4 regions of the Streptomonospora wellingtoniae genome follow, and region 2 is predicted to be linked to each of the others. Evidence: riboswitches for the same ligand, from Rfam matches in the RefSeq annotation. Region 2 holds a riboswitch; each other region holds the start of a gene.
The links. Region 2 has a riboswitch for cobalamin ahead of RM446_RS22620 (ABC transporter substrate-binding protein). Riboswitches for the same ligand answer to the same signal wherever they lie in the genome.

Region 1 (3,102 bases), on a different contig from region 2:
GCCGGGCCCTCGGGATCGAGAGCGACAGCGCCCTCTGGTCCGCCGACGGTCACCAGCAGCGTCAGCGACCCGGTCACGATGAACAGCAGCGGCCCCCAGGCCGTGCGGGCGAAGGCCCGCGGCGACACCCGCGCCGGCCCGAAGGCTGCGGACAGAGCGACGGCGGCCACCAGCGGCGCGGCGGGCCAGGTGGGCAGCGCCAGCGCGCACACCAGCAGCCCGCCGAAGAACAGCCCCTTGGCGGCGGGGTGCACCCGCCGCCAAGGACTGGCATAGGCGGCTGCGTCGATGGCCAGCACGCGCGGCTACCGCTCGGTGGAGCCGGAGTCCGCCTCGGCGGTCTCGGTGGGCGCGGCCTCAGGCGGGACCGCCCCCTCCTGCGCCAGCCTGCTGCGCGTGCGCACGACGCCGAAGTAGTAGCCGATGATCCCGGCGCCGATCGCGGCCTGCAGGGCGAAGATGCCTGACTCGATCTCGCCGGAGGGCGGCTCGTAGACCGCGGTGAACCACGGCTCGTAACCGCGGTCGATCTCGGCCACGGCGCCCCGGGCCTGCGCGTCCGCACCGGCGAAGGGCTCCTCCAGGTGGCTGCCGGAACCGATGAGCAGGGGCAGTACGGCGATCAGCGCGGCGGCGGCGATCAGCAGCCAAGTGGTCGCGGTCCTCGGCATCTCTCAGCCCGCCTTGTTCTCGGTCGCCACGGCCGCATCGGCGGAGGAGGCCTCGGCGGTGCGCCGCGGAAGCACTCCCAGCCGACGCAACTGGTCCGGGTTGACCCGGCACAGCAGTCGCACGAGCACCACGGTGACCAGGCCCTCGATGACGGCCAGCGGGATCTGTGTCACCGAGAAGATCCCGGCGAACTTCGTGAAGGAGCCGAGGAACCCGGAGGCGGAGTCGGGGAACGCCAGCGCCAGCTGGACGCTGGTCATGGTGTAGGTCGCCAGGCTGCCCAGCGCGGCGGCGCAGAACACGGCCGCGCCCAGCGAGGTCTGCTCGCCGGCGGAGGCGGTGGCCGCGCGCACGAGCCGGTAGGCGCCGTAGGCGACCCACGGTCCCACCACCGCCATGGAGAAGACGTTGGCGCCGAGGGTCGTCAGCCCGCCGTGCGCCAGCAGCAGCGCCTGGAACAGCAGGGTTATCGTGCCCAGCGCGGCCATGACGGGCGGGCGGAACAGCAACGCGCCCAAACCGGTGCCCGTGGGATGGGAGCAGCTTCCGCTGACCGAGGGGATCTTGAGCGCCGACAGCACGAAGCAGAACGCCCCGGCGGCGCCGACGAGCAGCTTGGCGTCGGGGTCGGCGCGGACGGCCTGCGTGAGCGACCGGACACCGTGCGCAACGAACGGGGCCGCGGCGGCGGTCCAGGCGGCAGCGTGCTGCCAGGGCAAATAGCCTTCAGCGATATGCATCTCGGGGGACCCAACTTCCAGCACCTCGTGGACGGTCGTCACGCCGTGGCCGGTCTCCTGGCTGACGGGTCGCCGCCCTCCGCCGGCCTTCCCAGAAGCAGCGTCGCTGGTGCTTCCAGTGGCCTGCGCCGACCCGCCGCGAACGGCGGGCGGGGCATCGGACTTCCCGCTCACAGTGGCGAGGGCCGCGCCGGTTTCGTACCGGACTTCCCGAACACCACGGCCCATCGAACGTACGGCCCGAATGGCGGATCCGCAATGGGAGGACATCCCGGCCGCGCCGCCTCGGGTGTCGCCTAAGCCCCGTGTACGCTGGGCCTGCGCCGCGCTTGAGGGGTCCGCCGCGCCGCCGCGGTGGCACTGGTCTCAGCGCCGGCGCCGCACGGAAGGAGCGCCTTGGCCGACCCCGCCGAGCCCGCCGTCCCGGTGGCTGTGACATCGTCGTGCACGGCCTGCGGAGCCTGCCTGCTGACCTGTCCGGAGCACGCGCTCCGGCCGCAGGGCGGGCGCCTGGCCGTACTGGGCGACAGATGCACAGGCTGCCTGGAGTGCGTGGAGATCTGCCCGGCCGACGCGATCGCCGTCCTGTAGGACCGGCCGCGCCGGCCGAGCCGGAGCGAGGGGGAGGAGACGACCGTGCAGCGGCGGGTGCACCCGATCGAGACCGAGTCCTTCGCCATCCTGCGCTCCCGCGTCGACCTGGGCCACATGCCGCCGCTCAGCCGCGCCGTGGCCGAGCGGGTCATCCACTCCAGCGCCGACCTGGACTACGCCGCCGACCTGGTGATCGACGACTCCGCGGTCGAGAAGGCCGCCCGGCTGCTGGACGAGGGTGCACCGGTGGTGACCGACGTCGCCATGGTCGCCGCCGGCATCACCGCCCGCGACTGCGTGTGCCACATCTGTGACCGGCGCGCCGAGCGCCTGGCGCGCACGGCCGGGATCACCCGGTCTGCGGCGGCGGTGCGCAGCGCCTTCTCCGACGTCGGACCCGGGGCCGTCTGGGTGGTGGGCTGCGCCCCCACCGCGCTGGCCGAGATCGTCGCCCGCCGGGTCGAGCCCGCGCTGGTCATCGGATTGCCCGTGGGGTTCGTGGGCGCTGCGGAGTCGAAAGCCGAACTGCGTGCGAGCGGGCTTCCGCAGGTGAGCAACGTCTCGGAGAAGGGCGGATCGGCGGTCGCCGCTGCGGCGCTGAACGCTCTGCTGTACGGTCCCGTACCCGTACCCGAGTGAGCCGGCCGCCGTCGGCGGCGCGCCCCGAAGCGCGCGCCGGCACGGCCCGCTGAACGAGGAGTGAGAGAGGAGGAGCCGGCCACCGCGAACAGGCGGCGGCAGTCGGCGCCGCACGGTGCCCAGCCGACCGCGCCGCGCAGCGGCGGACCCCGCGGGTCCGGCCTCCTGCGCCTCCGAGCACACCGCCGTCGCAACGCGGCTCTCCCCCCGAACCGACAAGTCGGACAGCGCTGCCCGCAGGCGTGTCCGAAACACCCCACTCACCGGTTAGGAATCGGATGCAACCCCCTTTGCTGCTGGTCGGACACGGAACCCGCGACGACAAGGGCGTAGCGGACTTCGAGGCGTTCGTCGAGCGCCTGGGCCGCCGCTTCACCGACCGCGAGGTCGCCGGGGGCTTCATCGAACTCTCGCCGCCACCGCTCACCGAGGCCGTCGGCGACCTCTACGCCAAGGG
Region 2 (3,102 bases):
AGGTAGCCGGTGAGGGCGCCCACCTGGAAGACGGACATGGCCACCACCACTGCGAACGCCGCACCGGCGTTGACACCGAGGATGCCCGGCCCCGCCAGCGGGTTGCGGGTCAGTCCCTGCATCACAGCGCCCGCGATGCCCAGGCCGATCCCGGCGAGCACCCCGGTCGCGGTTCTGGGCACACGCACGTGCCATACGATCCGGTCGGCCTCGCTTCCGGCGGGCGCGGCCACGGCCGAGGCCGCGTCGGTGAAAGAGAGGGTGTAGTTGCCCGTGACCAGCGACAGAGCGCACGCGGCCGCCAGCGCGAGCCCGGCCAGAACCAGGCCCGCTGCCCGGCCGGCGCGGCCGGGCAGCAGTCCCCGGCCGGGCTCGCCGGGGGCCGGGAGGGCCGTTGCGTGTCGATTCCCGGGTGGCGCGGTCGCACCGGTCACGGCTTACTGCTCGACCAGGTCCGGGTGGATGTGGGCGGCGACCAACTCGATGCTGTGCGCCGCCCGGACCCCGGCCGCCCGGTCGGCGAACAGGAAGGGGTGGACGTCGCCCCCGGCGACGGCGGTGACCCCCTCCAGCGCCGGATCCGACGTGATCGCCCGGACCTCGTCCTCGGCGTCCTGCGTGGTCAACCCGGCGTCGCAGCAGGCGTCGGTGAGGATGACGTCGGGGTCGCGTTCGACGAGTTCCTCCACGCCGACGTCGACGTTGCGCTTTTCGGTCAGATCGGCGAAGGCGTTGACTCCGCCCGCATGCTCGATGATCCGGGTGCCGAAGTCGATTCCGCTCGCCACCCGGTAGCCGCCGTCCTCCCCGGGTGACACGATCGCCACGGACGGGCGCTCGGCCCCCTCCACCTGCTCCTCCACGGCGGAGATTCGCTCCCGCATGTCGCTGATCACCTGTTCGGCGTTCTCCTCGGCGCCGAACAGCGCCCCGAGGTCGCGCAGGTCCCGGTAGACGCTGCCCACCCGGACCGACCCCGGGTCGATCGCCCGGTCGGTCAGCCCGTCCTCGCTGGGGCACAGCGGGCTGAGGATCCAGCTCTGGACGCCGAGCTCGCGCAGGCTCGCGCGGGTGCCGACCGAGCGGTCCGGGCTGTTCTCGGCAAAGAACCCGTTGTAACCGGAGATCACGAAGTCGGGCTCGGTCTCCAGCAGGCCCTCCCTGCTCGGGAGTGTCGGCACGTACTCGGCCTCGGCCTGCTCGTCGGCGTACTCGGGCAGCACCTCGGCGTCCAGGAATGCGGTGCCCACCAGCCGGTCGCTGAGGCCGAGGGCGTGGGCGACCTCGATGCCGGGCTGGTAGGCGGCGTAGAGGCGCTCGGGGGGCGCGCCTACGGCGACGTCGATGCCGCAGTTGGTCCGGGTGAGGGCGTCCTCGCCCGCCGCCTGCTCGGGGGCGGGAGCGCCGCAGCCGGCGATCAGGAAGGCGCCGGCCAGCGCGGACGCGGCACGGCGGGGGAATGAAGATACGGGGGCCATGAGACCGCCTTTTCCAGGTCCTCGTGGAATCGGGTCGTGCGGTGCCGTGGCCGGTCTCCTGGCTGACGGGTGGATACGCGCTGTGTCCTGCCTTCCCAGGGTTTGCACCCCAGTGGCTCGTTCGGGCGAACGACACAGCACTCCCGATCACAGTGGCGAGGGCCGCACCGGTTTCACACCGGAATTCCCGTTCACCACGGCGCCGCCGACGCTAGCACGCCGCCCTCGATCGGCTCGGACCCGGGAGCGACCGTAGGCGGGCTCGGCACGGGGGCAGGGGGCAGGGGGCAGGCCCGGTGTCCCCCAGGGGCTTCGCCTGGCGGTCGGCGCCCCGCGCCGGAGATCCCGACCGGTCGGAGCCGCCGTCCCCTGCTGGGCGGGCGGTGACCGCCGGAATACGCTCGCGGACGTGCGGATCCGCTCGTCGCGAAGGTGCGGCGGTGCACCACTGCCCGTCGGGCCCTGCCCGGCGGGTGGAACCGGCGGCGTGCGCGGGTAGGAGCACCCCAGGACACGACAGGCGTGCGCGGTCACGAGTGCGGCGCGCACCGCGCCGCGGGTTCTCGCGGCGCCGCCGCAGCGGAATGAGGTGACCTGCCATGGCCGGGACCGACGGCCCGATCCGGGTGTTCCTCCTCGACGACCACGACGTGGTACGCCGCGGGGTCGCCGCGATGCTCGGCGACGAGCCCGACATCGAGGTGGTCGGCGAGGCCGCCGGTGCGGCCGAGGCTCTCGCGCGCATCCCCGCGAGCCGGCCCGACGTGGCGCTGCTCGACGTCCGCCTGCCCGACGGCAGCGGTGTGGAGGTCTGCCGCGACCTGCGCTCCCGCCTGCCCGAGCTGGCCTGCCTGATGCTCACCTCCTACGCCGACGACGACGCGCTCTACGAATCGGTCATGGCCGGGGCCTCGGGCTACGTGCTCAAGCAGATCCACGGCTCCGACCTGGTGGGCGCGATCCGCACGGTCGCAGCCGGCGAGTCGCTGCTCGACCCGCGCAGCACGGCCCGGATCATGCGGCGCATCCGCGAGGACGCCGAGCGAAGGGATCCGCTGGCCGCGCTCTCGGAGCAGGAACGGCGCATCTTCGCGCTGATCGGCGAGGGCCTCACCAACCGCCAGATCGGCGAGCGCATCTTCCTGGCCGAGAAGACGGTGAAGAACTACGTCTCCAGCGTGCTGTCGAAGCTGGAGATGCAGCGCCGCACCCAGGCGGCCGCCTACGCCGCGCAGCTGAAGTCGCAGGAGCCCCGCCGCCGCGGCTCGGACTGACCCGGGCCCGGGTCCCCGGCCGGGCCGAAAGTCCCGCCCTCCGCGGACACACGGCCCTCCGTCCGCGGACTTCGGCCGCTGCCTCCCGGCAGTGCCGCCTGCCTAGCGTCGGTTCTGACACCTCAGTCGAGGGCGGGAGACGGCGATGGGTGAGGAAACAGGCGCGCCGGTGCTGGCAGCGGTCGACGGGACGGAGGGCAGCCTGCGCGCCCTCGACTGGGCGGCGGACGAGGCACTGCGGCGCGGCCGGCGGCTGCGCATCGTCTACGCCTTCGACTGGCCCGTCTACCATACGGTGCCCGCGGGGATCCCGGACTTCTCGATGGAGGACTTCGCCCGACGCGTGGTCG
Region 3 (3,102 bases), on a different contig from region 2:
AGCAGGCTCAGCACGGCGCCCTTGACGGCGCGCATCCGCTGCCGGGCGGCCATGGAACCGCTGGCGTCCACGCAGAACAGCACGAGATTGCCTTCGCGGCCTTCGCGCACGGTCTCGCGCAGGTCGCCGGGGCGCACGACCAGGCCCGGGCCGGTGCGGCCGCGGGCGCGCTGGTAAGGAGCCGCCGCGCGCAGGGTCGCGGTCAGGTGCAGGCCGCGCACCCCCGAGCGGGGCACGCGCGCCCCCGACGTGCGGCCGAAGGGCGTCTCGGCCCGGGAGCGGCGGCCGGGCGCGCCCTCGCCGACGCCGTCGAGGCTGAACAGGCGCGGCCGGTAGGTCTCGCCGGCCTCCGCCTGCGGTCCCCGGCCCGGGTCCTGCGGACGAGGCGGGGACTGCTCGTCGCCGGGGTCGTCTTCGGCGCCGCCGGAGCCCGCCGGCCGGGGGGCGGAGGGGGAGGGCCCGGCTTCGCCGCCGGGCGCCTCGCCGGAGTCGGGGCCGGAGTCCTGCCGGCCCGGGGCCTCGTCCTCGCCCGACGGTTCGGAGGAATCCTCCGCCGATGAATCGGAGTCCGGGGCCCGTGCCTCGGTGCCACCGCCTCCGCCGCCCGTCGCGTCGGAGGGGCCGCCGGACTCACCCGGGTCTTTTGGGTCCGCATCACCCGCCTGGTCCAGCGCCTCCTGCAGCCGGTCCTCGTCCAAGTCGGGGGCGTCGAAGGGGTCGCGCCTGCGCCGGTGCGGCAGCGCCAGGCGGGCGGCGTCGCGCACGTCCTCGGGGGTCACCTCGTTGTGGTCGCGCCAGGCGGCCAGCGCCATGGCGGCACGCGCGGTGACGATGTCGGCGCGCAGGCCGTCGACGTCGAAGGCCGCGCAGACCGCCGTCACCTGCCGCAGCGCGGCGTCGGTGAGCACGACTCCCGGCAGCCGCTTGCGGGCGGCCAGGATACGGCCCGCGAGCTCGGCCTCGTCCCGGGCATAGCCTGCGGCGAAGCCCTCGGGGTCGGCCTCGAACGCGAGCCTGCGGCGTACCACGTCCGCGCGCAGCTGCGGGTCGCGGGTGGCGGCGACCTCCACGGTCAGGCCGAAGCGGTCGAGCAGCTGCGGCCGCAGTTCCCCTTCTTCGGGGTTCATCGTGCCCACGAGGAGGAAGTGCGCGGCGTGGCGCACCGAGACGCCTTCGCGCTCGACGTGTGAGGTGCCCATGGCTGCGGCGTCCAGCAGCAGGTCGACGAGGTGGTCGTGCAGCAGGTTGACCTCGTCCACGTAGAGGACGCCGCGGTGCGCCTCGGCGAGCAGGCCGGGCTCGAAGGCTTTGACGCCTTCGGTCAGCGCCCGCTCGATGTCCAGCGAGCCCACCAGCCGGTCCTCGCTGGCGCCCACCGGAAGTTCGACGAGGCGGGCGGGACGCTCACCGGGCACCTCGGAGTCGGCGTGCGGGCCGTCGGGGCACTGGGGGTCGGGGGCGGCGGGGTCGCAGCCGAAGCGGCAGCCCTGCACGACGTCGAGGTCGGGCAGCAGCGCCGCGAGGGCGCGCACCACGGTCGACTTGGCGGTGCCTTTCTCACCGCGGACCAAGACGCCGCCCACGTCCGGGGACACGGCGTTGATCAGCAGCGCGAGCTTCAGGTCGTCCATGCCGACGACCGCGCTGAAGGGGTAGCGAGCAGGAGCGCTCACGCAGGCCAGTCCTTCCTCGGGAGTCCACGCCCATAGGGGTCTTGCCCGGTGCCGCGCAGTCTCCTGACTTCCAGATCACCGCTCGCCCGCCGCCTTCCCACCGGAGGGGGTTCCGGCAGTGGCGCTCGTTGCGGGGCCGCTCCCTGGTCACAGTGGCGGGACCGTCCCGGATTCACACCGGGTTCCTGCGCGCCGCGGCGCGGCCGGGACGCTCCCGGCCGGGTACGCCCGGCGTCGGCACCGCCAACAAGAGTCTCACACCGCCCCCGTCCGGCCTCCATCGCCTCCGCCGCCGCTCAGCGCAGCGGGTCTCGGCGAGATCCGCCCGCCCGAGGGGCGGCGCTCCGGCGACGATCACCCTTGCGGCGGCGCCCCGATCGGGATGGGATGGTCGCACCCGGACACCAGCGCCCGCCCGGCCCGGCCTGCGGGGCGGCACCAGACCACCCGGAGGGCCCCACCGCGATGCGCGACGACGAGACCGCCGACATCACCAGCCGACCGGCCCGCGAGCTCGCGCGGATGCTGCGCGCACGCGAGGTCTCCGCCCGGGAGGTGGTGGCCGCGCACCTGGAACGCGTCGAGGCGCTGAATCCGGCCGTCAACGCCGTGGTGACCCTGTGCGGCGAGCGCGCCATGGACGAGGCGCGCGCCGCCGACGAACTGCTGGCCGCGGGCGGCGAACCCCCGCCGCTGCACGGCCTGCCGGTGGCGCACAAGGACACCCACGAGGCCGCGGGCGTTCGCACCACCTTCGGCTCGCCGGTTTTCGCCGATCACGTGCCCGACCGCGACGAGCTGGTGGTGGCGCGCATGCGCGCGGCCGGGGCGATCACCATCGGCAAGACCAACGCCCCCGAGTTCGCCGCCGGGTCGCACACCTTCAACCCCGTGTTCGGGCTGACCCGCAACCCCTACGACACCGCGCGTTCGGCGGGCGGCAGCAGCGGCGGCGCGGCCGCGGCGCTCGCGGCGGGCATGCACGTGCTGGCCGACGGCTCGGACATGGGCGGGTCGCTGCGCAACCCCGCCTCGTTCAACAACGTGGTGGGGCTGCGGCCGTCGCCGGGTCGGGTGCCGCAGCACCCCGCACCGCTGGGCTGGTCGCAGTTGTCGGTGCAGGGCCCCATGGCCCGGGAGGTCGACGACGCCGCGCTGCTGCTGTCGGTGATCGCCGGCCCCGACCCGCGCAGTCCCGTCGCCCTCGACGAACCGGGATCGGCGCTGGCACCGCCGCTGGAGGCCGGCTTGCGCGGGCTGCGCCTGGCGTGGTCGCCGGACCTCGGCGGATCGGCGCCCTGCGAGCGGGCGGTGGCACAGGCGCTGGCGCCCGCGCTGGAGGCCTTCTCCGGCTTGGGCTGCGAGATCGCCGAGGACGCCCCCGACCTCTCCGGCGCCGACGACGTCTTCCGCACGCTGCGGGCCTGGC
Region 4 (3,102 bases), on a different contig from region 2:
CGATGCTCCACAGGATCTGCGCCTGGCCCAGCTCCGTCGTGACGTCGGCGACGCCCTCGTCGGTGGCGCCGTAAGGCGGGCGCATCAGATCCATGCTGTAGCCGGTCTCGCGCCGGACGAGCCCGTTGACCGTCGTCAGCTCGTCGCCGATCCCGTCCTTGCCCAGCGAGGTGAGGTCGGGGTGGTGGACCGTGTGGTTGGCCAGCTCGTGCCCCTCGGCGTACTCGCGGCGGACCGTGTCGGGGAACTCGCGCACCGGCTCGCCCGTGACGAAGAACGTCGCCTTTGCGTCGTACTTCGCCAGCGTGTCGAGCAACTCCGGCGTGCGCCCTCCCGGGCCGTCGTCGAAGGTCAGCGCGATGCACTTGGAGTCGGGAGAGTCGCAGTCGACCTCGTCGGGATCCGTGGCGAAGGTCCCCGGGACGCTGCCCTCAGGCGGGCTGTCCTTGGGCGCGCTCGCGGCGTTGGTGATCTCGAACTCGGGAGTGACCACCACGGCGGCGTCGCGGGCCCGCTCGCCGAACGACGAGAGCAGCGGCGCCGCCGCCTTCCCGGGTACGACGGCGCGGACCCGGCCCTTCTTCGGCGGGGCGACCTGGCCCTCGTCGAACTCCACGACGAGGTCGCCGTCGGGGTTGAAGCCCACGGAGTCGTACATCTCGGCGATGGGGTGCAGCTTCGAGGCGTCGACACCGCCCCGGTCCTTCAACCGCTTCTTGACCAGCCCGTCGAGCTCCTCCAGGCTGCCCTGGCCGTCCAGCAGCTCGGTGGAGTAGGCGGTGCGGCCGGACTCGGTGTTGTACCAGTAAGTGGAGTGGCCGGTCCGCTTGCCGCCGCCGTCCTTCTCGTGCTGGGTGAGGCGTACCGCCAGGACGTTGCCGCCCGCGACGCTCACCTGCCAGTCGACGGTGTAGGACTTCGCTCCCCGTTCGGCGCTCGCGAAGTCCTGCGCGTCCTGCTCGGTGATCTCGCCGAGCCGCTCGGTGAACGGGCCGGCCTTGGGCACGCGCGGGTAGGACACGTGCGTCTCCACACCACCGTCGAGGGTCTCGGTGGAGGTCTGCTCCTCAAGACCGGGGATGTGCTCCGTGTCGACGGCGGTCAGCTCGTCCGCTGCACCCGTGGCCGGCGTGGCACCGGGCGATGCCGACGCCGATGCACCCGACGATGCAGGGTCGGCCCCGCCGCCCGTGCAGGCGGTCAGTGCCAGCAGCAGCGCCAGAGCCGCCGCGGCGGAAACTGTACTCGCGGTTGCTGTTCGAGAGCGGAGTGTGACGGCGCCTGGCCGGAAGCCAGTATGCGAGCCGACTGGCTGGTGCTTCAACTGGTGCGCGTCCTTCACGGTTCTGGAGTCGGGTGCCGGTGAATGTGTCGCTCTGGGAATCCGCGCGGGTTCCGCGAATGACATATCAATTCGGACACGGTCCATCGGTCGAGGGTAATCTCCGCAGAGGTGAATTAGTCGACAGAAGACGTCATGATGCGGCCAACAACTGCACAAGCTTGGCAAAGTCCGCCTGCCCCCGCGCGTCGGCCTCGCGTCCGCCGGAGCGGTTCGGGCGGCCGCCGCCAGGCCTCGTCCGGTCGCTGCGCAGGCCCGGGATCGCTGTGTGGGGAGGCGTCCGCGGGCGGTCGTGACTGCCTGGACTATAGTTGCAGCCGCGGTCGGTACGCGCACGTTGAGCCGTGCGTGTCGCAAGAGGGAACCCGGTGCGAATCCGGGACTGCCCCGCAGCGGTAAGTGGGAACGAAAGCCGCCATCGCACTGGGCGTTTGCGCCTGGGAAGCGGCGGCCGGTAGGAGGAGCGGCCCGATCGGGCCGTGCCGCGCCCGCGAGTCCGAATACCTGCCACCGCCCGCGGGCTGACACGCCCGCGGTGGTCCGTGCGCCCCGAGGGAGGGCCAGGGCGGTGGCGCTCCTGTGCGCTCGCACCCCCTCTCCCGCGGCCGCGGATCGTCCGGCTGATCGACGAGGGAGAGAACAAGCCATGCGAGAAGGCCACACGTCCGCGGGCGGTGCCGCATGATCCCCACGACCGTCCACGGATACCCGCGCATCGGCGGCGACCGGGAGCTGAAGCGCGCCTGCGAGTCCTACTGGGACGGCCGCTCCGGCGCCGCCGATCTGGACGCCGTCGCCGCGCGCCTGCGCCGCGAAGTCTGGGAGTCGCTGCGCGACGCCGGGATCGGCACGATCCCGTCCAACACGTTCTCCTACTACGACCACGTCCTCGACAACGCGGTCCTGTTCGGGCTGGTGCCCGAGCGATTCCGGGCGGCGTTCGAGGCCGCCGATGACCGCGAGTCCGAACTCGCCGCCTATTTCGCCATGGCGCGCGGCACCGGCGACCTCCCGCCCATGGAGATGACCAAGTGGTTCGACACGAACTACCACTACCTGGTCCCCGAACTGTCGCCCGCGACGCGGCCGCGCCTGGCGGGCGGCAAGCCGCTGTCGGAGTACACCCAGGCCAAGGGACTGGGCGTGCCCACCCGGCCGGTGCTCGTAGGCCCGCTGACGTTCCTGATGCTGGCCAAGCCCGCCGCGGACGCCCCCGAGGGCTGGCGGCCCCTGAACCTGCTCGACGACCTGCTGGCGTGCTACTCCGAACTGCTCGATCGGCTGTCGGCCGTGGGCGCCCGGTCGGTGCAGCTCGACGAGCCGATCCTGGCGAGCGACGAGGGCCGCGCCGAGCTGCCGGCCCTGGAGCACGCCTACGGCCGCCTGGGCGCCCAGGCCCGGCGGCCCGAGCTGTTGGTCTCCACCTACTTCGGTGCGATCGGCGCGCAGGCGCTCGAGGTGCTCAAGGGCACCGGCGTCGAGCAGATCGGCCTGGACCTCGCCAGCGGCCCCGAAGGCGTCGCCGAGCTGGCGCGCGTCTCGGGCCTGGGTGACAAGACCCTGGTCGCGGGTGTCGTCGACGGGCGCAACGTCTGGCGCGCCGACATGCCCGGGAAGCTGTCGACGCTGGGGTCCGTCCTGGGCCTGGCCGGCCGGGTCGAGGTGAGCACCTCCTGCTCGCTGCTGCACGTGCCGATCGACCTGGACGCCGAGCCCGGCATGGACCCGGCGGTGCGCGAGCGGCTTGCGTTCGCCAAGCA

Region 1: it holds a riboswitch for cobalamin, as region 2 does, so the genes downstream of both, RM446_RS03905 (energy-coupling factor ABC transporter permease) here and RM446_RS22620 (ABC transporter substrate-binding protein) in region 2, are expected to answer to the same signal.
Region 3: it holds a riboswitch for cobalamin, as region 2 does, so the genes downstream of both, RM446_RS03975 (putative cobaltochelatase) here and RM446_RS22620 (ABC transporter substrate-binding protein) in region 2, are expected to answer to the same signal.
Region 4: it holds a riboswitch for cobalamin, as region 2 does, so the genes downstream of both, metE (5-methyltetrahydropteroyltriglutamate--homocysteine S-methyltransferase) here and RM446_RS22620 (ABC transporter substrate-binding protein) in region 2, are expected to answer to the same signal.

Annotation. Positions count from the first base shown of each region.
Region 1 is NZ_JAVREK010000003.1:80,861-83,962, reverse strand. Features, by position in the region: gene cbiQ (cobalt ECF transporter T component CbiQ) at 1-299, opposite strand, end outside; gene RM446_RS03910 (energy-coupling factor ABC transporter substrate-binding protein) at 306-671, opposite strand; gene RM446_RS03905 (energy-coupling factor ABC transporter permease) at 675-1,454, opposite strand; cobalamin riboswitch at 1,443-1,649, opposite strand; gene RM446_RS03900 (4Fe-4S binding protein) at 1,809-2,003, shown strand; gene RM446_RS03895 (precorrin-8X methylmutase) at 2,049-2,645, shown strand; gene RM446_RS03890 (sirohydrochlorin chelatase) at 2,924-3,102, shown strand, end outside.
Region 2 is NZ_JAVREK010000032.1:17,264-20,365, reverse strand. Features, by position in the region: gene RM446_RS22625 (FecCD family ABC transporter permease) at 1-434, opposite strand, end outside; gene RM446_RS22620 (ABC transporter substrate-binding protein) at 438-1,478, opposite strand; cobalamin riboswitch at 1,510-1,692, opposite strand; gene RM446_RS22615 (response regulator transcription factor) at 2,078-2,752, shown strand; gene RM446_RS22610 (universal stress protein) at 2,898-3,102, shown strand, end outside.
Region 3 is NZ_JAVREK010000003.1:95,989-99,090, forward strand. Features, by position in the region: gene RM446_RS03975 (putative cobaltochelatase) at 1-1,673, opposite strand, end outside; cobalamin riboswitch at 1,730-1,861, opposite strand; gene RM446_RS03980 (amidase) at 2,061-3,102, shown strand, end outside.
Region 4 is NZ_JAVREK010000014.1:75,616-78,717, reverse strand. Features, by position in the region: gene RM446_RS14565 (polysaccharide deacetylase family protein) at 1-1,324, opposite strand, end outside; cobalamin riboswitch at 1,649-1,868, shown strand; gene metE (5-methyltetrahydropteroyltriglutamate--homocysteine S-methyltransferase) at 2,024-3,102, shown strand, end outside.